3 regions of the Pseudoalteromonas sp. SG43-4 genome follow, and region 1 is predicted to be linked to each of the others. Evidence: predicted binding sites of a transcription regulator. Region 1 holds the regulator's gene; each other region holds the start of a gene.
What was found. The regulator FliA, encoded in region 1, starts transcription of late flagellar genes. The targets are predictions, from matches to a motif close to CTAAAGNTNNNNNNNNNNNNGCCGATA.

Region 1 (2,263 bases):
ATTAGATCAAGCAAGCGGCCTGCGCAAAATGAGTCAAAACAATAACAACGGCGTAAAAGTTATCGCTGTAACCGGTGGTAAAGGTGGAGTAGGGAAAACAAATGTTTCTCTAAATACAGCTATTGCACTTGGGCAGCAAGGTAATCGAGTATTAGTGCTGGATGCTGACTTGGGTTTAGCAAACTGTGATGTGATGCTTGGTTTACGTGTAGAGCGTAACTTGTCACATGTCTTGTCTGGTGAATGTGAGCTTGATGAAATTTTAGTTGAAGGCCCTGCAGGAATTAAAATTGTACCCGCTACATCGGGTTCGCAAAGTATGGTTGAATTATCACCATCTGAGCATGCTGGGCTAATTCGTGCGTTTAGCGAATTGAATACCGAATTTGATATTTTAATTGTAGATACAGCTGCTGGTATTTCAGACATGGTACTGAGCTTCTCGCGTGCAGCGCAAGATGTAATGGTTGTTGTATGCGATGAGCCGACATCAATCACCGACGCTTACGCACTTATTAAAGTATTAAGTCGTGAGCACGGCGTTTATAAATTTAAAATTGTTGCCAATATGGTGCGCAGTATGCGTGAAGGCACTGAATTGTTTGCAAAGCTATCTAAAGTTACCGACCGCTTTTTAGATGTATCAATGGAGCTAGTAGCAACGGTTCCTTATGATGAAAATATGCGCAAAGCAACACGTCGTCAAAAAGTAATAGTAGAGCTCTTTCCAAATTCGCCAGCCGCTCTTGCGTTTAAAACGCTGGCAACAAAAGCAGTTAAATGGCCAATACCCAACCAACCATCTGGGCATTTAGAGTTTTTCATTGAGAAACTAGTAAACGGTTAATTATGACAACACTGGTGAATAGAGCTATGGGATATCAATCAACACAAAATTTAAATGTGATTGTTGAGAAGCATGCATCACTTGTTAAAAAAGTGGCATGTCATCTAATTGCTCGATTACCACCTAGCGTTCAACTTGATGATTTAATTCAATCAGGAATGATAGGCTTAATAGAAGCTTCGAAAAACTTTGATGCAACAAAAGGCGCAAGCTTTGAAACTTTTGCAGGTATTCGTATTCGCGGTGCTATGCTTGATGAAATGCGCCGTGGTGATTGGGCTCCTCGTTCAGTTCACCGTAAAAACAGGCAAGTTGCAGAAGCAATTACTGAGCTCGAAAGTAGTCTGAACCGCGAACCAACGGACATAGAAGTTGCTGAAAAACTTGAAATTTCGCTCAATGAGTACCATCATATTTTAAATGATGCGAATACGAGTAAAATATTAGGCATTGAAGACCTTGGTGTAGATGAGGATGTTATTACTCCTGTAGGCCAAGATTTAGCACAAGATAAACCTTTTAATAATGTTAAAAATGATAGGTTTAATGAGTCTTTGCTAAGTGCAATTAAGTCATTACCAGAGCGTGATGCAATGGTGCTTTCTTTGTACTACAACGATGAAATGAATTTAAAAGAAATAGGACATATACTCGATGTAAGTGAATCGCGTGTAAGTCAGATACATGGTCAGGCGATGATTAAGCTTAAAGCTAAAATCAATGACTGGATAAATTAGTAGTAAGTAAACAAAGGTTAATACCTCACTGGGGGATGTTTTGGATAAAAACATGAAAATTCTTGTAGTTGATGATTTTTCAACAATGAGACGCATTATAAAAAACCTGTTACGTGACTTAGGTTTCACTAACGTTCAAGAAGCTGATGATGGGTCTACAGCTTTGCCTATGTTGCAAAATCAAGTGTTTGATTTTGTAGTTACGGATTGGAATATGCCTGGAATGCAGGGTATTGATCTTTTAAGAGCAATACGTGCAGACGATAAGTTAAAACATATCCCTGTATTAATGGTAACGGCAGAGGCTAAAAAAGAACAAATAATAGCTGCAGCGCAAGCTGGTGTTAATGGTTATATTGTTAAGCCATTTACGGCTGGAACATTAAAAACTAAATTAGAAAAAGTATTTGAACGCTTAGGCTAATGATGGGGGAGAGGCTTATGCCAGCACCAGCTGCGCCTCAAATAACGTTAGAACAAGCTCGTCAGCTCGTTGTTTTTTTAGAAAATGATGAGCAAGACAAAGCAAATCAGTTGATTTTAGAGGCTGCATCTAAAGAGCAGTCTGAATTATTTGCTGAAGTTGGAAAGTTGACTCGTCAACTGCACGAAGCCCTTAAAAGTTTTGAGCTTGATACTCGCTTAACTGATATAACGACAGATGCGATTCCAGATGCTA
Region 2 (2,263 bases), on a different contig from region 1:
AAAGCACATTAACAGTGACATTAAATCGGCAAACGTTCCCATCCATGCTGGTAGGCCTGGTGGTGGGCATTTGCACTCTTGATCAGACATAATTACTCCTCGGTATCTACTTTGCGTTTAGATTCAGCTAAGTAATTTTTCAAAATACCTTCGATAACTTTTGGATTTTGGCCATCTTGTATACCTAAAATAGCATCTAAAATTAAACGCTGATTCATAGCTTCTTCGTCTTTACGCAGTTCAAGTTTTACCTGAATAGGAATTGCCACAACATTGGCTAAAAAAGCACCATATAAAGTTGTTAAAAGCGCTACCGCCATTGCCGGGCCAATTGCTTTTGGGTCATCCATGTTAGATAACATTGCAACTAAGCCAATTAGAGTACCAATCATTCCCATTGCTGGTGCAATATCGGCTAATGACTTAAATAAGCCTGCGCCCATTTCATGTCGAGTAGTGGTTAAAGAGATATCTTTTTGAAGTGTGGCGCGAACAACATCTGCGTCATGGCCATCAACAAGCATGTCGACGCCTTTGCGCATAAATGGATTTGGGATTTCAGCTTCTTCGAGTGCTAAAAAGCCCCCTTTACGAGCTGAATCAGCAAGTTCTACTGCTTTTTCAATAAGTTCTTCTGGCGTTTCAATTTTAAACATAAACGCTTTAGCAACAACTTTACCTATACCCAAAAACTGCGACATGGTGAAATTTGATAAAACAATGAAAAGTGAACCACCAAATACAATTACACTAGAAGGAGCATCGGCAAACATAGCCATTTCACCGCTACTACTCATAAACATAGACATGACAATTAAGCCAATTGCGCCTAGGATCCCGATTATGGTTGCTAAATCCACATTTCCTCCAGAAGTTTCATGCTTAATGGCCTTATCATAAACTTTTATTATTAACTGCTTATCGGCAACATATTGAATTGCTTAAGCCATTTTTATAAATAAACATAAAAAGCAGCCTTTAGCACTATTTTAGATCAAGTTATAAGGGCTACCTAATTATCAATTGATTTATTAAACTAACAGACCGCTATTAAGGCTTTATTAATACACTTGAAATATAATTTAACGTTATAAAGGTAAAAAACCAATATCATCCTTTGACCTAGTTTAGCATTCCCCCTAAAATTGACCCCTAAATTTATTATGTAAGCTGAAATAAAGATGGCGACTAAAAAACCTGAAAACTTAAGTTTCGAACAAGCACTAGAAGAATTATCTACAATCGTTAGTGACATGGAACAAGGTGACTTATCGCTTGAGCAATCGTTAAAGCAATTTGAGCGTGGAATTGCATTAGCAAGTGCTTCATCAGGTAAATTACAGCAAGCAGAACAAAAAGTATCAATTTTGATGGGGAATGGCGAAAAGTCAGTTCTTACGAATTTTGATAATGATATGGAATAGCTGTGAGCATAAATAATTATATCGAACGTGCTCAAAAAGATGTAGTAGCGACCTTACAACAGCATTTTAAACAGCCTCTCGATACTGAAGAAACAGTCAAGAACGCCACCCAGTATGGATTATTTAATGGCGGTAAAAGATTACGTCCATTTTTAGTTTATGCCACAGGTAAAATGCTCGGTGCAAACCAGCAAGACTTACATGTACTTGCAGCTGCAATTGAGTGTATCCATAGCTATTCGCTAGTTCATGATGATTTGCCCGCTATGGACGATGACGACTTACGCCGTGGCCGCCCTACTTGCCACATAGAATTTGGCGAGGCAAATGCAATTTTAGCCGGTGATGCCCTACAAACACTCGCCTTTGAGCTTATTGCGAATCACAAATTTACATGCTCGTCGCAAACACAAGTAAAAATGATTGCTACGCTTGCCAACGCATCAGGCCTTGAGGGCATGGTAGGCGGACAAGGTCTTGACATAGCAGCAACAGATAAAGTAATTACCGTACAAGAGCTTGAGCGAATACATAAGCTAAAAACCGGAGCTTTAATTAATTGTGCAATTACACTTGGTGCACTGTGCAGTGAAAAGGCAGATCAACAAACCTTAGAAAATTTAAGCATTTTTGGGTATGCTATAGGGCTGGCGTTTCAAGTACACGACGACATTTTAGATGTTGAAGGCGATACGGTTACTTTAGGTAAACCACAAGGCTCCGATATTGCCGCGAATAAAGCGACATATCCGGCGTTATTAGGTATGCTAGGCGCTAAAGAAAAGGCGCAAAATTTAATACAACAAGCCCATGAAGCGTTGGCAAATATAGATGCTGAC
Region 3 (2,263 bases), on a different contig from region 1:
TATTATCTTGGTTAGTAGAGTGCATTTTGCAATGCGGTATTTGAAGTCTTGTCATTTAATATCAGTTTTATTCTTATCTTTTTATTTATATGGATGCAGCAGCGCAACTGTAAATAACGAGAGCGTGCAGCATTCTTTAATAACTGATAAACAAGTAAAAGAGTATGTTTCGCAGTGGCACTTACAGCAAGAAAGCATTGGTCGTTTAACTGCTATGGAAGATGATTTACAGCTATTAATTATGGCGTTATCGTCTCAAAGTGAATTAACTGAAAACCCTCCTTTACTCATGCAAAGTAAAATCGATATCACCTATGGTAATCAGCCTTCACAGAATTTGGAACCGACGGCACTAAATAACACTCCCGAAGTAAAAACATCAAACTTACAAAACTCAGAACTCACCTTAACAGATGAAACTAAAATTGGAGCACAGCTTGGTTGGTATTTAAAGCCAGAGCTTGTTAGAGCAAGAGTCGAAAGGCTTAAGCAATTATACCCTAGTGCATTTACTCAATTTAATTTTACTGTGTTTGAACGTAAAAATAATAATATGACTTTGTATGGATTACGTGTAGGTCCATTTAAAAACGATGCTCAAGTAAGTGCGTTTTGTTATTTAGCTAATCAGCTTGATCAAGTATGTAATATTGCTGCTTTTGTCGGAAAACCAATATAATTAATAAATTAGGACTTTTAAACTTATATAGTATTAAAGTATTTGTACTAATAGTCGATACTAACTATAGTTGGGCAAATATTTGATAAAGCCCATTTTCTTATAAGGATTTAGCATGAAGTTTTATTTATCTGCATTAGCTGTAGCCACCGTGGTCAGCTCGTTTAGCACTTATGCTGCTACAGAGTCATTTGAAGCGAAAGTAACAGTACAAAATGCTGTAGTACTCACAAAAGATAACGATTTAAATTTTGGTACTATTCGTGCTATTTCAGATCCATTAGGCGCCGAACAAGCAACGCTGACAGTTAATCCTGATCCAGCTGCGAGCCCTGTTACTTCACAAGATAATCCAACTGGTAACGCTGCGAGTATCTCAATAATTGAAGGTGGTGAAGCGGGTGCTTTCAGTGTGTCAGATGTAGTACCAAACTCTATTTTAACCATTAGCGACCCAGTAAATACTTTGATACTACCCTTAGCTGGGCAAGGCTTAAATGAACCTGATTTTACTGTAGATGCTTGGACTTACTTTATAACGAGCGGAACAAATGCAGGAGCGCTTTATACGCAGGGTACTCCTAACCTACAAGCTGGTGCTGATGGCGCTGTATCATTTAATATAGGCGCGACTCTTTCTACTTCATCAAACGCATCAAGTGTGGATTACCCTGATGGTGAGTATTCTGGTAGCTTTAATATTGAAGTGTCATATTAATTAGTGTTTAAACAAACAATGCGCTTTTTGTATGTTTCTGCTTGGCTTTCGTTAATGTTTAGCGAGCAAGCCTATAGCGCAAGCATACAACAAGAAGCGCTTAATTTTGGCACTTTAGTTATCCCTCAAAATAATACTTTAAGCTCTATCACGATTAACCACAATGGTGAAATAACCACATTTGGTAGTATTTACGTATTAACTGAGGGGAATCCCGCAGAACTTTTATTTACCGATTTACCTCCGCTTACTCAAATATCGTTTAATAAAATGAGTGACTCTACATTGCAAAGTGAAGTACTTGGAGCTAATAGTGCCAAGTTTTCGGTTGTATTAGTGGATTTACCAAGCACGCAAACTAGCGATGAATTTGGAGATCTTTTACTCAAAGTAGGTGGCCGTTTAATAACGACAGGGACTAGCCAAAGTTACTTAGATGGTAGTTTTATTACTGACACCCAATTAGAAATTACGATTGATTACTAAAGGAAAAACATGCTTTATAAAGTTGTAGTGCTGCTCGCACTGAGTGTATGTATTTTAGGAAAAAATGCATACGCAAATTTACTTATCTCTCCAACCCGTATTAGTTTTGATGAACGTCAACGAACCGCTAAAGTTACCGTAATTAATACGGGGGATGAATATCAAACATATCGTGTTTTATGGAGTGAGAAGCAAGCGCAACCTAGCGGTGGCTACATACAGTTGGCAGAGGCTACAAGCGAAAGTTTAAGTTCAATGGCACGTTTGTCACCAAAACAAATGCGTTTAGCACCTGGTGAAAAACAAACAGTAAAAATAGCAATACGTAAACCTAAAGGTCTAGCTTCTGGTGAGTACCGCTCTCATCTTCTATTTCAAGC

Region 2: the regulator FliA is predicted to act here: its motif matches at 920-946, upstream of pomA (flagellar motor protein PomA).
Region 3: the regulator FliA is predicted to act here: its motif matches at 713-739, upstream of H5160_RS11075 (DUF4402 domain-containing protein).

What each region holds. Positions count from the first base shown of each region.
Region 1 is NZ_JACJFB010000005.1:49,628-51,890, forward strand. It holds gene H5160_RS06510 (MinD/ParA family protein) at 1-847, shown strand, start outside; gene H5160_RS06515 (RNA polymerase sigma factor FliA) at 874-1,584, shown strand; gene cheY (chemotaxis response regulator CheY) at 1,625-2,008, shown strand; gene H5160_RS06525 (protein phosphatase CheZ) at 2,026-2,263, shown strand, end outside.
Region 2 is NZ_JACJFB010000007.1:6,495-8,757, forward strand. It holds gene H5160_RS08625 (flagellar motor protein MotB) at 1-90, opposite strand, end outside; gene pomA (flagellar motor protein PomA) at 93-860, opposite strand; gene H5160_RS08635 (exodeoxyribonuclease VII small subunit) at 1,182-1,424, shown strand; gene ispA ((2E,6E)-farnesyl diphosphate synthase) at 1,427-2,263, shown strand, end outside.
Region 3 is NZ_JACJFB010000009.1:156,457-158,719, forward strand. It holds gene H5160_RS11070 (SPOR domain-containing protein) at 125-679, shown strand; gene H5160_RS11075 (DUF4402 domain-containing protein) at 795-1,397, shown strand; gene H5160_RS11080 (DUF4402 domain-containing protein) at 1,401-1,883, shown strand; gene H5160_RS11085 (molecular chaperone) at 1,893-2,263, shown strand, end outside.